DNA from 2 places in the Methylomonas sp. MgM2 genome. Region 2 is predicted to be linked to the other one. Evidence: predicted binding sites of a transcription regulator. Region 2 holds the regulator's gene; the other holds the start of a gene.
The links. Region 2 encodes HrcA, which represses chaperone genes, less so after heat shock. Its sites were predicted from a motif close to TNTTAGCACTCNNNNNNNNNGAGTGCTAANA; they were not measured.

Region 1 (8,174 bases), on a different contig from region 2:
TTACAAAAACAGAATGGCGCGCTCAATTGACAGGCGAGCGCCTCCTTTAAGCGATCGATCCCGCCGATAAATGATGGAACGGCCCCAACGATAAACCGATTATTCTTGATCCAGACCAAACGCTTTATGTAAAGCGCGTACGGCCAGTTCCAGATATTTCTCGTCAATGACCACCGAAATCTTGATCTCGGAAGTCGAAATCATCTGAATGTTAATGCCTTCATTCGATAACACTTTAAACATCGTGCTGGCGATACCGGCATGAGAGCGCATGCCAACCCCGACGATAGAGACTTTGACGATACTGTCGTCACCGATGATAACGGTATCGCCGCCGAGATCTGCGCGTAAGCCTTCCAACACTTTTTTTGCGCGAGCAAAATCGCTACGGTTAACCGTAAAGGTAAAATCCGTCGTGCCATTTTCCGAAATATTCTGCACAATCATATCGACTTCGATATTTTCGGCGGCAACCGGTCCCAGGATTTTGAAAGCGACGCCGGGCAAGTCGGGCACACCGGTTAGAGTCAGTTTTGCCTCGTCGCGGTTAAAGGCAATGCCCGAGATTAACGCTTTTTCCATTTCTGATTCCTCATAGGTAATAAGGGTGCCGTTACCTTCCATGAATGAAGACAGCACCCGCAATTTGACATTGTATTTACCGGCAAATTCGACCGAGCGGATCTGCAACACCTTGGAGCCTAAACTGGCCATTTCCAACATTTCTTCAAAGGTAATTTTCTCCAAGCGGCGCGCTTTGGGCACTACGCGCGGGTCCGTGGTGTATACGCCGTCTACGTCGGTATAGATGTGGCACTCGTCTGCGTTCAAGGCTGCGGCCAAGGCCACACCCGTCGTATCCGAACCGCCCCGGCCCAAGGTCGTAATGTTGCCGTTTTCATCGACACCCTGGAAACCGGCCACGACGACGACGCGCCCGGCGTTAAGGTCGGCGCGTATGTTGGCTTCATCGATCTCGCGGATACGCGCCTTGGTATGAGCGCTATCAGTCAAGATTCGTACTTGTCCGCCGGTATAGGAGCGCGCATCCACGCCTAGGTTATGTAATGCCATAGACAGCAATGCAATGGTGACCTGCTCGCCCGTGGACAGTAAAACGTCCAGTTCTCGGCCGCAGGGCTGTGTCTGCATTTCCTTAGCCAAACCCACCAAACGGTTGGTCTCGCCGCTCATCGCTGAAACCACCACCACGATTTGATCACCCGATTCGCGGGCATTTTTAACTTTTTCAGCGACCGCTTTTATGCGCTCGACCGAACCGACGGACGTGCCGCCAAATTTGAAAACGTACAATGCCATGTATAAATTCGACCTGTTTGCTTTATAAAAGTATCGCCACCGAATTTTCCGTAATAGGGGAAAACCATCAGGAAATTAGCGGTTGTCTGAATGAGCGGCTATTTTAACGCGACTTGGCCTTGTAAAAGAACCGTATAAAAAAATACCGCTGGAATTTTGGCCGCCAGTCCTGATGAACCGCAGCACTTCCGGCCCGGTTTATGTTGAGAGGTCTGTGTGGCGCCCGGTTCCGGTTTCCAAGCCGACACGGATGCAACTTTTTGTCGGACCCGATCAGGCCGTTATTCCATCGTTTTCAATTGAGCTGCCGTACGCGTACCGAGAAATACGTCTGTACCTAAGCGGCTGACATTGCGTCCTTGAACAAAATCGAGCGGAAAAACTTCGCCCTTACCGAGCTGACGAGCTAGGTTCCGCCAACTGATTTTCCAGCGATGCTTTCATATTCTGCAATTCAGAAAACCTGGCCATGATTAATCGAATCTGATGTTTTGCATTAGATATATCTGAATCGAGCAAATACTGCTCGATCTTACCGGCGAGTTCTCGAAAGTTTTCGAAGCCGTAAAAACAAAAGGTACCGTGCAGTTTATGAGCAATTTCCAAAGCCTGTTGATTTTGATCGTTTTGCAAAGCCCGGTTAATGCCGGTCAATTGTCCCGGCACCTCTTGAAAAAGTTTTTGTAAAAATAACCGTCCCAGCTCCCGATTATGCTCCACTTTTTCCAATAGCGTGTCGGTGTAATAATTGCTGGTAATTCCGTTTGCCGAAGTACACCACTGCGATATGACACGCTGTAAATCCGCCAATACGATCGGTTTGATCAAGACCTCGTTAAAACCATCCGCGATTAATAAATGTCTACGCTGAATCTGAACGTGAGCGGTAATCGCAATCATCGGCACGGACTGATTGATACAGCCCGCCCTTGCTTTTTTAACTAATTCAGATCCGTTCATTACCGGCATATTTACATCGATAAATACAAGAGAATACGAATTTTTTTGAAGCAACTCCCAAGCTTCGCCACCATCGCATGCCAAGGTAATATCCTGTGTCCAATATTGGATTTGCTCGGTCAAAAGCCAACGATTCATCTCATTATCATCGACAATCAAAATCGATAAAGCGGCCATAATCATACATTGAGTTTAATTCAGTTATTTTACGGATTATCCTACCACACATCTAACAGACGAAGTCCACCGCCAATAACATTTGAGCTCCCGCTTTGACTCATATACCGCTTAGACATAAAAAAACCTCGGCGCTTTTCCGGCGCCGAGGTTTTCGGTTTGAGCCGAGTGCTTAAACGGTAAATTACATCATACCGCCCATGCCACCCATGCCGCCCATGCCGCCCATATCAGGCATGCCTGGTTTTTCGTCTGCAGGATGTTCGGCAACCATCACTTCAGTAGTAATCATCAGGCCGGCAACGGAAGCGGCGTTTTGCAGCGCAGAACGGGTCACTTTGGCCGGGTCCAGGATACCCATATCAATCATATCGCCGTATTCGCCGGTTGCCGCGTTGTAACCGAAGTTACCGCTGCCTTTTCTGACTTCGTTCAAAACCACGGATGCTTCGTCGCCCGCGTTGGCTACGATTTGGCGCAACGGTTCTTCCATCGCACGGCGCAGGATGTTGATACCGACGGTTTGATCGTGATTTTTGCCTTGCAGGCCTTCCAGAGCGGACAATGCGCGAATCAATGCAGTACCGCCGCCGGCAACCACACCTTCCTCTACCGCAGCGCGGGTAGAATGCAGCGCGTCTTCGACGCGGGCTTTCTTCTCTTTCATTTCCACTTCGGTAGCGGCACCGACTTTAATCACCGCAACCCCGCCGGCCAGTTTAGCCAGACGTTCTTGCAGTTTTTCACGGTCGTAGTCTGAAGTCGCTTCTTCGGCTTGAGCACGGATTTGCGCAACGCGGCCTTTGATTTGGCCTTCGTCGCCGGCACCGTCGATGATGGTGGTGTTTTCTTTGTTGATTTGTACCCGTTTTGCGGTACCCAGCATGTCCAGATCGGCTTTTTCCAAAGACAGACCGACTTCTTCGGAAATGACGGTACCGCCGGTCAGGATTGCGATGTCTTCCAGCATGGCTTTACGGCGATCCCCGAAACCAGGCGCTTTAACCGCAGCGACTTTCACGATGCCGCGCATGTTGTTGACGACCAAAGTGGCCAACGCTTCGCCTTCCACGTCTTCGGCGATGATCAGCAAGGAACGGCCGGATTTAGCCACGCCTTCCAGGATAGGCAACATTTCGCGGATGTTGGAGATTTTTTTGTCGTACAACAAGACGAACGGCTCTTCCAGTTCGACGCTCATGTTTTCTTGTTTGTTGATGAAATACGGAGACAGGTAGCCGCGGTCGAATTGCATACCTTCTACGACGTCCAGTTCGTTTTCCAAGCCGGAACCTTCTTCGACGGTAATCACGCCTTCTTTACCGACTTTTTCCATTGCTTCGGCGATGATTGCACCGACCGATTCGTCAGAGTTAGCCGAGATGGTACCTACTTGAGCGATGGCTTTGCTGTCGCTGCAAGGCGTTGCCGCTTTTTCGATGGCACTAACCGCCGCGGTGACCGCCATGTCGATACCGCGTTTCAGGTCCATCGGGTTCATGCCGGCCGCAACGGATTTCAAACCTTCGTTGACGATGGCTTGAGCCAGTACGGTTGCGGTTGTGGTGCCGTCGCCGGCGACGTCGGAAGTCTTGGACGCCACTTCTTTAACCATTTGCGCGCCCATGTTTTCGAATTTGTCTTTCAACTCGATCTCTTTAGCGACCGATACGCCGTCTTTAGTAATGGTTGGGGCACCGAAGCTTTTGTCCAAAACGGCGTTACGGCCTTTAGGACCCAAAGTAACTTTAACTGCGTTTGCCAGGATGTTGACGCCTTGCGCCATCAGAGAACGAGCGTCACCGCCGAATTTTACGTCTTTTGCTGCCATTTTTTTATATTCCTAAATCTGTTAACGAATTGATAAACAATTGTTTGGGATTAACCCAAGATGCCCATGATGTCTTCTTCGCGCATGATGACGTATTGCTCACCACCGACTTTGACTTCCGTCCCGGAATATTTGCCGAACAACACTTTGTCGCCAACTTTAACTTCCAGAGCACGCACTTGACCGTTATCTAGCGGCTTGCCGGGACCTACGGCCAACACCTCGCCTTCGCTAGGTTTCTCTGCCGCGGAACCAGGCAGTACGATGCCGCCAGCGGTTTTGGTTTCTTCTTCAACACGTTTTACGACAACGCGGTCATGTAACGGACGAATTTTCATCAATGTCTCCTTTAGAAAAAAAGTTAAAGATAGAACTATTAGCACTCTCTTGCAATGAGTGCTAATAATATCGAGCTTTTGCACTCTGTCAAGCTCTTTGGCATTATCTGCGGCCTATCCAACGCACTTATCGACATGAACGACGAACAATTACTCCGCTACAGCCGTCAAATCATGCTGCCGCAAATCGATATCGCCGGCCAGCAAAAACTTCTAGATGCCAAAGTCTTGATTGTCGGGGCCGGCGGCCTCGGCTCGCCCGCCGCAATGTATCTTGCCGCAGCCGGTGTCGGGCAAATTACGATCTACGACGACGATCAAGTGGATATCACCAATTTGCAACGCCAGATAGCCCATGGCACCTCCGATATAGGGGTCGATAAAGTCATTTCAACCCTAAACGCGATAAAAAATATCAACCCGGAAGTTAAGGTTCTGGCTCGAAGACTTCGCTTACAAGACGAGCAATTGCGAAAGGAAGTGTCGACCGCCGATGTGGTATTGGATTGTAGCGATAACTTTCGCACCCGCTTCTCGATCAACCAGGCGTGCGTTTTGGAACACACGGCGCTGGTATCCGGTGCAGCCATCCGATTCGAAGGTCAGATAAGCGTTTTCACGCCAGGCCGGAACAATAGCCCGTGCTACAACTGCTTATACCAAAGTGACGGCGAGGAATTACAAAACTGCGCTCATAACGGCGTCATCGCACCGATTACCGGTATTGTCGGCAGCACTCAGGCTTTGGAAACAATGAAGCTGATCATGAACATCGGCGAAACCTTGACCGGTCGCCTGTTATTACTCGACGGACTGACAATGGAATGGCAGACGCTACGCTTAAAGAAAAATGCGGCCTGCCCGACTTGCGGCAAGAAATGAAACAAAAAAGCCGGCAAGTCCCGGCTTTTTCGTTTGTACTGGGCAATTATTTTTTGGCTAGCGCGCCTTTTACCATATCAATCAGTTTGCATGCCATATCCAATACTTTGGATTCACTATCCCCGTGCGGTTCGATATCGCCGAAGGGCTCGCCGTTTTTCATCGTATACATGTAAATGAAATAACCCAACGGCGCGAACGCGACGCATGCAATCAATAGCATAAAAAACCAAATTTCAATTAGACCACCCATCATCTCCTCCAATTTGTTGTTTTTGTTTTTAAAATATAGCTTGAGACTCGAATACCGAATATAACCTTATACTGTATGAGGAACAAGCGCAAAAAATTTGCTGATAATTTAGAGAGCCGCATCCGGTTCCGCCACAACCGACAACGCAAACCCGATACCCGAATCCTATGAAGAGTTCAAATAAAACCGCTTGGCACAGTCGATCGCCCGAAGACTTATTGATTCAACTAAGCTCGAACTCTGAGCAGGGCTTGAGTGAAGCGGAAGCGGAGCAACGTTTGCAACAATACGGCTTCAATCGCTTAACCCCTCGCCGCGGCAAAAGCCCGTTAATCCTGTTTCTGTCCCAATTCCATCAACCCTTAGTCTACATCTTGATCGTATCCGGTGCGATTACGGCTTTTTTACAAGAATGGGTGGACAGCAGCGTCATTTTTGGCGTGGTTTTGATCAATGCCATCATCGGCTTCATACAGGAAGCCAACGCTTTACGGGCAATTAACGCGCTGTCTCGGGTATTAAATGTCAACAGCACGGTAATACGCAATGGGCAACGCTGCGTCATTCCGGCTGACAAACTGGTGCCGGGCGACATCGTATCGCTCCAATCCGGCGATAGAATTCCGGCGGACCTGCGTTTACTGCAATGCCGTGAGCTACGCATCGACGAATCGGCACTGACCGGTGAATCGGTGCCGGTAGACAAACAGCCGGAAAACCTAGACGAATCGACCGTACTCGCCGATCGCAGCAATATGGCTTATTCGTCTACGCTGGTTACCTTCGGCAGCGGTTTAGGCCTGGTCGTGGAAACCGGCGACCGCACCGAAATCGGCCTGATCAACCGCATGATAGTCGCCGCGACCGACCTCGAAACGCCGCTGACTCAAAAAATAAGCCAATTCAGCCATTTGCTGCTTTGGGTCATCATCGATTTTGCGGTGATCACCTTTGCGGTTGGCGTGTTTCGCGGCGAATCCATGCTGAACATGTTCATGGCCGCCGTTGCATTGGCGGTCGGCGCCATTCCGGAGGGCTTGCCCGCCGCGATTACCATCACGCTGGCGATCGGCGTGTCGCGCATGGCCAAGCGTAACGCCATCATCCGCAAATTACCCGCCGTCGAAACGCTGGGCAGCACCACGGTGATTTGTTCGGATAAAACCGGCACCCTGACGCAAAACCAAATGACTGTGAAAACCGTTTATGCCGGCGGTGCTCGTTACGACGTCGGCGGCAGCGGATACACGCCGGAGGGGGAGTTCTCGGTCGACGGTAAACTTATCGATCCGGCATCGAACGCCGCTTTAGTCGAGACTCTGAAGGCCGGCCTGCTGTGCAACGATGCCCGCCTGATCGCCGACCTCGACCAATGGCGCATCGAAGGCGACCCGACCGAAGCCGCGCTGTTGGTCTCCGCGCACAAAGCCGGCCTGCACCACGCCAGCGTTAGCGACGATCATCCGCGCCTGGACGCCATACCGTTCGAATCCCAGCACCAATTCATGGCTACCTTGCACCATAACCTGGCATCGGACCAACGCCACATTTATTTGAAAGGTTCGCTGGAAAGCATACTTTCGCGCTGCGACAAAGCCTACGACGCCGAAATGAATGCGGTCGCGCTCGATGTCGAAGCCGTCCATCGTCAACAAGAAAAGCTGGCCAAACAAGGTTTGCGGGTATTGGCCTTCGCCCGCTGCGACGATTCGGATAACCGGGTCTGCCACGAAGAATTGAAATCCGGCCTGACCTTTTTGGGCTTGCAGGCCATGATCGATCCGCCGAGACCGGAAGCCATTTCCGCCATCGCCGCCTGTTATCGCGCCGGCATTCAAGTGAAGATGATCACCGGCGACCACCCGGTCACCGCGCTGGCCATCGCCCAGCAACTCGGAATGAAAAACACGTCGTGCGTGACCAGCGGCGCCGAACTGCAAAAACTCGAGCCCGATCGCTATCAGCAACTGGTAACAGATTGCGACATCTATGCCCGCATCGCGCCCGAACAGAAATTACAGTTAGTCCAGACCTTGCAGGAAAGCGGCCAAGTCGTCGCCATGACAGGCGACGGCGTCAACGATGCGCCGGCATTGCGCCAAGCCGACATCGGCGTCGCGATGGGCCTCGGCGGCACCGAAGTGGCCAAGGAAGCGGCCGCGATGGTGTTGACCGACGACGATTTTGCAACGATAGAAGCCGCAGTCGAGGAAGGCCGCGGCGTCTTCGACAACTTGGTCAAATTCATCGCATGGACCTTGCCCACCAACCTCGGGGAAGGCCTGGTCATCGTGGCGGCGGTCATCGCCAACGTGGCTCTGCCGATCACACCCGTGCAGATTCTCTGGATCAATATGACCACCGCGGTGCTGCTGGGCTTGATGCTGGCCTTCGAACCCAAAGAACCCGGTTT
Region 2 (8,174 bases):
AACGATAAACTCTGCGGCCGGTTTTACCAAAAGAATGATTAGGCGTTTTTCAAATCCAACACGTCCAGCATATCGTATAGACCCGGTGTTTTATCCTTTAGCCATATCGCCGCCCTTACCGCGCCATTGGCGAAGGTCATACGGCTGGTCGCTTTATGGGTAATCTCGACCCGCTCGCCTTCGTCGGCGAACATCACGATATGTTCGCCGACGATGTCGCCTGCCCGTATCGTCGAGAAGCCTATGGTTTTGCGGTCGCGTGCGCCGGTTTCGCCTTCGCGGCCATAAACCGCACATGTTTTCAAATCGCGCCCCAAAGTAGACGCCACGACTTCGCCCATGCGCAAAGCGGTGCCGGAAGGCGCATCCACCTTATGCCGGTGATGAGCCTCTATGATTTCGATATCGGTGTAATCGCCCATGACTTTGGCTGCCATTTCCAACAATTTCAGCGACAAGTTCACGCCGACACTAAAATTAGGCGCGATCACAATGGGAATTTCTCTAGCGATTTCCGCAATCGCAGCTTTTTGCGTATCGGAATAGCCGGTGGTACCGATCACAACTTTCTTGCCGGCCTGCCGGCAAATATCGATATAAGCCATCGACGCATCGGGGCGGGTAAAGTCGATCAACACATCGAATTGATCGCTTACTGCCGCCAAGTCCGTCCCTACCGGCAAACCCAGTGTAGAAATACCCGCCAGTTCGCCGGCATCCTTACCGACCGAGAGACTCTCCGCCCGCGACACTGCGACAGTCAGTTCCGCCTGCTCGGCCAAAGCCGCCGCCTTGATCAAACACAATCCCATGCGGCCGGACACGCCGACCAGGGCAATTTTCACCATGATTTATCCTGTCAATTTATCGAAAAAGCTTTTGACGCCGTCCATGAAGCTATGTTCTTGCGGACTATGCTGTTTGCCGCCGCCGCTCAGCGAAGCCTGCAATTGCTCGATCAACGATTGCTGTTCCTTGGTCAAACGCACCGGGGTTTCGATCTGTACCCGGCATAACAAGTCGCCCACCGCGCCGCCGCGCACCGGCTTGACGCCTTTGCCGCGCAAACGGAACAGCTTGCCGGTTTGAGTTTCGGCGGGGATTTTCAATTTAACCTTGCCGTCCAATGTGGGCACTTCCAGTTCGCCGCCCAAACAAGCGGTCGGAAAACTGATCGGTACTTCACAATACAAGTTGGCGCCGTCGCGGGTAAAGATAGGATGATCTTTTACCTGCACCTGCACGTACAAGTCGCCGGAAGGCCCTCCGTTGATGCCCGCCTCGCCCTCGCCGGCCAGACGAATGCGGTCGCCGGTATCGACGCCGGGCGGCACTTTGACATTGAGGGTTTTGGTTTCCTGCACACGACCCTGTCCATAACACTTCGGACAAGGGTCTTTGATTTGCTTGCCGGAACCATGACAGGTCGGGCAGGTTTGCTGGACCGAGAAAAAACCCTGCTGCATTCTGACCTGGCCATGGCCGTGACAGGTAGAACAGACCACCGGACTGCTGCCTTTTCTTGCACCCGAACCGTTACATTCGTTACAAGTAACCAAAACCGGCACTTTTACGACGGCTTCGGTACCGCCGACCGCTTCTTCCAGCGTCAATTCCAGGTTATAGCGTAGGTCGGCGCCACGCTGCACACTGCTGCGCTGCTGGCGTCCGCCACCGAAAATGTCGCCGAACACGTCGCCGAAGATGTCGCTAAAACTTTCCGCGCCGCTAAATCCGCCTCGTCCGCCCATGGACGGGTCAACACCGGCATGACCGAATTGATCGTACGCCGAGCGTTTTTTCGGATCGGACAATACCTCGTAGGCTTCCTTGATTTGCTTGAATTTCTTCTCGGCTTCTTCTTGATTGTCTTTGTTTCTGTCCGGATGAAATTTCATCGCCAGCTTGCGATAGCTCTTTTTGATCTCGGCTTCGCTCGCGTTGCGATCGACTTCCAACAGTTTGTAAAAATCTTCTTTTGCGGCCATCTAGTTTTCTTGGATATTTATTATTCAGTATTAATAATTCGGTTACAGCCTGCCCAACCAATAATCGGGCCTTCTTTTCTTATGGGAGATGGCTAAAATCTGTAAGCCACCCGACGCGTCTCTGAAAATGATTTTATAAGGGAATCAGTCAAAGAAACCACCCGAATATTTGGTTTCCGCTCTACCCTGAAACGTTCCGGCATATCGGCGACGCGGATCATCAAATTTTCGAATTCAGCCAAATAAGCGCCCCCTAGCCCCGGCTGTCGCGATTCATAAAAAACGATATTTTCAAAATGTTCTCACTCGGCACCCGGATGAAACCAGTAACTCATTTCAACAACTGACGCGCCTTGGCACTAACCTCTTCGGCAGAAATCAATTCTATCGAACCTTAATCAATCTCATCGGCCCGGCGCTGAGCTTCGTCCAACCAAGCTTCATGTAATTCGGCATCGGTCATATTATCCAAACTCAACAGCAAACTATGAGCGAGTTTTGCACGCTCCGCTACTGGAAGATGAAGCGCTTCGCGTTCGATTACCGTGCTATCCATTATTGCTACCTCAAAAATACCTCGAAAGTTTGCACTTAGCCTAACACGCGATCGAATTGTTTTTCGACTTCCTCGTGGGAAACACTCTCTTCTTTCTCCGCCCTGGCTATTCCCACCTGAATTTTGACCATGACATACAGACGGTATTGAATGTCTTCATAACTGCTTTCTTCAGGCAGTCTGTTCAATCATTCTTTGACTTTCGAAACCGCAGCTTGCATATCTCACCTCGAAAAACAAAAGGTAGGCGATGCGTACCCTACATGGCTAGGTAGCTCCGATTAGCGTTAGCATAATCGGAGGAACGTAATTATTTTTGAACATACGTCCGATTACGCTCCGCTAATCGGACCTACGCAGGCTTCTTAACACGTAAGGCGAAAGCCGTAGAGCGTTCCGTCAAATAAAAAGCAAAGGCGGATCGGCTTTCGCCATCCGCCCTACGCTGTTACTTGTTATCGTCCTTGACTTCTTCGAATTCGGCATCGACCACGTCGTGCTCGGCACCGGCTTGTTGCTGGTCGTCACTCGCCTGGTGAGCTCCGCCAGCACCCGCTTCGGCGCCGCCTTTTTGCGCATAGACCCGCTCGGCCAATTTGCCGGACAGTTCGGTCAAGGCATGAGTTTTCGCTTCGATGGCTTCTTTGTCGTCTTTTTTCAGAACGTCTTGCAATTCTTTGATCGCCGACTCGATAGCAGATCTTTCATCGCTTGAAACTTGGTCGCCCAATTCTTTCATCGATTTTTCAGTCGCGTGTATCATGCCGTCCGCCGCGTTTCGCGCGGACACCAGGTCTTTCAATTTACGGTCTTCATCGGCATGGGCCTCGGCATCCTTGATCATACGTTCGACTTCATCGTCGGACAAGCCGCTGGACGCCTTGATCACGATGGATTGTTTCTTGCCGGTGGCTTTGTCTTTGGCCGATACGTTCAAGATACCGTTGGCATCGATATCGAAAGATACCTCGATTTGCGGAATTCCGCGCGGTGCCGGCGGAATGTCCTGCAAGTCGAAACGGCCCAAGGATTTGTTACCGGATGCCATTTCCCTTTCACCTTGCAGCACGTGCACGGTTACCGCGGTTTGATTATCTTCCGCCGTCGAGAACACCTGCGACGCATTGGTCGGTATCGTGGTATTTTTCTCGATCAATTTGGTCATCACGCCGCCCAGGGTTTCGATGCCCAACGACAGCGGGGTCACGTCCAGCAACAGTACGTCTTTGACGTCGCCGCCCAATACGCCGGCCTGGATCGCAGCGCCCAAAGCCACCGCTTCGTCCGGGTTGACGTCTTTGCGAGGTTCTTTACCGAACAATTCTTTGACGAACGCTTGCACTTTCGGCATGCGGGTTTGACCGCCGACCAGAATCACATCGTTGATTTTCGATGTCGAAACGCCGGCATCTTTGATCGCTTGCAAGCAAGGCGCTTTGGTTTTTTCTATCAAGTCTTCGACCAAGGACTCCAATTTGGCGCGGGTCAATTTGACGTTCAAATGCTTGGGTCCGGCCGCATCGGCAGTGATGTAAGGCAAATTGACGTCGGTTTGTTCTGACGAAGACAGTTCGATTTTGGCTTTTTCCGCCGCTTCCTTCAGACGTTGCAGCGCCAACGGATCGTTATGCAAATCGATGCCGGTATCTTTTTTGAATTCGCCGGCCAAGAAATCGATGATGCGCAAGTCGAAGTCTTCACCGCCCAGGAAAGTATCGCCGTTGGTGGCCAATACTTCGAATTGGTGTTCACCCTCGATTTCGGCGATTTCGATGATGGAAATATCGAAGGTACCGCCGCCCAAGTCGTACACCGCTATCGTGGTGTCGCCTTTGGGTTTGTCCATACCGAAAGCCAAGGCCGCGGCGGTCGGCTCGTTGATGATGCGTTTGACGTCCAAACCGGCGATGCGGCCGGCGTCTTTAGTGGCTTGGCGTTGCGAATCGTTGAAGTAGGCGGGTACGGTAATCACCGCTTCGGTGACCTCTTCGCCCAAAAACGCTTCGGCGTCTTTTTTCAGCTTCATCAACACGCGTGACGATACTTCGGGCGGGGCCATTTTTTTGCCGTGGCATTCCACCCAGGCGTCGCCGTTGTTGGCTTCGATGATTTTGTACGGCACCATTTTGATGTCTTTTTGTACCGCATCTTCCTTGAAGCGGCGGCCGATCAAACGTTTGATGGCAAACAAGGTATTCTCGGGATTGGTGACCGCCTGACGCTTCGCCGACTGGCCCACCAAGACTTCGTTGTCGCCGGTAAACGCGATGATGGACGGCGTGGTGCGCGCACCTTCACTGTTTTCGATCACGCGCGCCGTACCGTTTTCCAGTACCGCCACGCATGAGTTGGTGGTACCCAAATCGATTCCGATCATTTTACCCATTGAATTTCTCCAGACTTGAATTGAATATAATTAGTGAAAATCTGTAAGCGATATGCGGTTGATGGTTTTAATTTCAAGCCTGCTCATCGATTTTTGCATCATCTGCCGGTTTATCTTCGGCTTTTGCGACCACGACCATGGCCGGACGCAATAAACGTCCGTTCAGTACAAAACCTTTTTGGAAGACGGTAATCACATGATTCGGCGCCACGGTCGAGCTCGGCTGCATGACCATGGCCTGATGCAATTCCGGATTGAACGGTTCGCCGACGGGATCGACGGTCTCGATATTGAATTTGGCAAACACGGCTTCGAATTGCTTTTTAGTCAATTCACTACCTTCGCGCAATTTAACGACTTCCGGGCTATCGCCTGCAGCCGCCTGAATTCCGAGTTCAAGACTATCCAATACCGTCAACAATTCCTTGGCGAACTTGGCGATACCATATTTGCGCTCGTCGTCCAAATCTTTTTGCACGCGCTTTTTTAGATTGTCCATTTCCGCCATGGCCCGCATGGCTTTGTCCAAATTGGCCCCCGCTTGTTGTTGCGCTTCTTCTAGCTGTTTCTGCAAAACCTCGATACTCACCTCTTCGGTTGCCGGTTCCGCTTCGGTTCCCTCGGCAACTTGTTCTTCAGCAGATGCCTCGTTGGTTTGCTCAAGCACTTCAGCGATTAGCTCACTGTCTGATTGCTGTTCGTGACTTGATTGCTGATGACTCATATTTCACTCCGAAAATTGCAATTTTTAAAATCCGTATAAGCATATGGGCGTTTATTTGCTATTCAAGGCCGCGCCCAATAATTTTGCCGTGACGTCCACAAAAGGGATGACTTTCTCATAAGCCATGCGTGTCGGGCCAATCACGCCGAGCACGCCGACGACTTCGTCGTTGATCGAATAGGACGAAGTCACCAGGCTGCAATGATCGAAAGCGCGGTAGCCCGACTCCTCTCCGATAAAAATCTGTACCCCGTCCGCCTGTAGGCATTGATCCAACAAGTGAATCACCCCCTGCTTCTGGCTGAAGGCTTCGAAAAGCTGTTTCAGCCGTTCCATGTCCGACAACTCGGAAAAACCCATTAAATTGGTTTCACCGCTCAAGACGTAATCTTCTTTGGGTTTTTGCGAGAAGGCCAATTGCGCCATGTTGACCGCATCTATCATGCCCTGATTAACCCGGTGTCTGTCCTGCTCCATGTCCTTCACGATCAAATCGCGGATTTTGGACAAACTGCGCCCCGCATAAACGCTGTTGAGGTAGTTAGCCGCTTGCTGCAGCTCCGCCGAACTAAACGTTTTGTCGGTATGAATGATCTTGTTGTGGACTTCCTGGCCATCCGTCACGACGATCACCAATACCCGCGTGCCGGACATCGGCAGAAACTCGATATGCTGCAATGCCACGGATTCACGCCGGGGCAAGGTCACGACCCCCGCCATTTTGGTCACATCGGAAAGCAATTTAGACGTCTTGTTCAGCACATCGCCGGGTTCGTCGCTTTCGGCCAGAAAACTGTTTTGCAGTTGATCAAGCTCGATCGAATCCAGCGGCTTCACCGTCAACAAACTATTGACGAACAAGCGATAACCGCTGACGGTGGGTACTCGTCCGGCCGAAGTGTGCGGTGAATGAATCAAGCCCATCTCTTCCAAGTCGGCCATCACGTTTCGTATCGTCGCCGGACTTAACTTAAGATTCGGGTCCTTCGACAACGCGCGCGACCCGACCGGCTGGCCGTCTTGAATATATCGCTCAACCAATGCTTTTAAAAGATAAAGCGACCTCTCGTTTAAATTCTGATTCATAAGCACAACAATACCCGACACAAAGCGCTAGCACTCTATCTACCAGAGTGCCAGCAAACTAACAGTTCGATAAAACCTTGTCAACACGGGCTATAACACTCATTATTGAGAAAATTACGATACGGCTACGCGCACGGCCGACTAATCCCGCTGCGTCCGGGCATGGGCCTACCTGCGCCGCCGTCTTCTCAAGCCGAAAGGCGGGCCCTATGAACCAATTTATTCGTAAACACCTGATTCGTAGACACATATCAAAAGCGCCGATATTTATTGCGCTATTCGGTCTTATCGGCGTTGCCTGTCAAAACGAATTGCCGCCGCCGCAACCGATGTTGACGTGGTATGTCTTCAACGAACGCTCCGGCGCATTTCGTGAGGCGGCCGAATTCTGTTCGCAAACATCGGGCGGGCGCTATCAAATCCGCTTGATACCGCTTCCTTCCGACGCCGACCAACAGCGCGAACAGTTGGTACGCCGGCTCGCCGCCGCCGACTCCAGCATAGACATCATCGGCATGGACGTGATCTGGACCGCGGAGTTTGCCGAGGCCGGCTGGGTGTTGCCCTGGCCGGAGCAGACATCGTCCAGGATAGCGAACGGACGCTTGCCGGCGGCGCTGAAAAGCGGACAATACAAAAGCCGAGTTTGGGCCATTCCTTTCACCAGCAACGCGCAATTATTGTGGTACCGCAACGATCGCATCGTGGACGCCCCAAGCACCTGGCAAGCGCTCTTAAGCGAGGCCGAAATGCAACACAAAGCGGGCGCTCTCCAACTGCAAGGTCAACGCTACGAAGGGTTCACGGTTTTTTTCGTGTCGCTGCTGGCGTCCGCGGGAGGCTCGATATTGGATCAAAATGGCGCGATTTCGCTGGAGGACAAACCCACGCTGGAAACCTTGGCCTTGATGAAACGTATCGGCAATTCGCCCGCCGTTTCGCGTTCTCTGGCCACGGACCGCGAGGACCAGTCCCGCCTGGGCTTCGAGACCGGGCTGCCGGTTTTCATGCTCAACTATTCATTCGTTTGGCCCAGCGCTCAACAAAACGCGCCCGAGGTGTTCAAGCATATGGGATTTTCGCGCTGGCCCTCGGTCGGGGGCCAGCGGCCAAGCCGGGTCAGTCTGGGCGGCATCAATCTCGGCGTCGCCGCGTATACTCCAAATCCGGAACTGGCTTTCGAGGCCGCCGAATGTTTGGCATCGGCAGAGAATCAGATCAAGGCCGCAATCAAAGGCGGCATGCCGCCGACGCTGGAGGCATTGTACGACTATCCCGAGATTCGCCGACAATTCCCGTTTGCCGATGTATTGCGCGAAACCTTACGCAACGCGGTATTGAGGCCGACCAGCCCCGTCTACAACGACATTTCCCTGGCCGTCAGCCGCACGCTGCATCCGATGCGAGACATCGAGCCCCGGCGAGATCTTGACA

Region 1: the regulator HrcA is predicted to act here: its motif matches at 4,663-4,693, upstream of groES (co-chaperone GroES).

What each region holds. Positions count from the first base shown of each region.
Region 1 is NZ_JBSYXO010000045.1:11,718-19,891, forward strand. It holds gene ACW73I_RS20770 (Fic family protein) at 1-30, shown strand, start outside; gene ACW73I_RS20775 (aspartate kinase) at 100-1,320, opposite strand; gene ACW73I_RS20780 (Hpt domain-containing response regulator) at 1,711-2,463, opposite strand; gene groL (chaperonin GroEL) at 2,642-4,288, opposite strand; gene groES (co-chaperone GroES) at 4,339-4,626, opposite strand; gene ACW73I_RS20795 (HesA/MoeB/ThiF family protein) at 4,762-5,508, shown strand; gene ACW73I_RS20800 (hypothetical protein) at 5,555-5,764, opposite strand; gene ACW73I_RS20805 (cation-transporting P-type ATPase) at 5,929-8,174, shown strand, end outside.
Region 2 is NZ_JBSYXO010000024.1:2,487-10,660, forward strand. It holds gene dapB (4-hydroxy-tetrahydrodipicolinate reductase) at 39-848, opposite strand; gene dnaJ (molecular chaperone DnaJ) at 852-1,988, opposite strand; gene ACW73I_RS16455 (addiction module protein) at 2,383-2,544, opposite strand; gene ACW73I_RS16460 (hypothetical protein) at 2,580-2,732, opposite strand; gene dnaK (molecular chaperone DnaK) at 2,993-4,930, opposite strand; gene grpE (nucleotide exchange factor GrpE) at 5,004-5,654, opposite strand; gene hrcA (heat-inducible transcriptional repressor HrcA) at 5,706-6,740, opposite strand; gene ACW73I_RS16480 (ABC transporter substrate-binding protein) at 6,950-8,174, shown strand, end outside.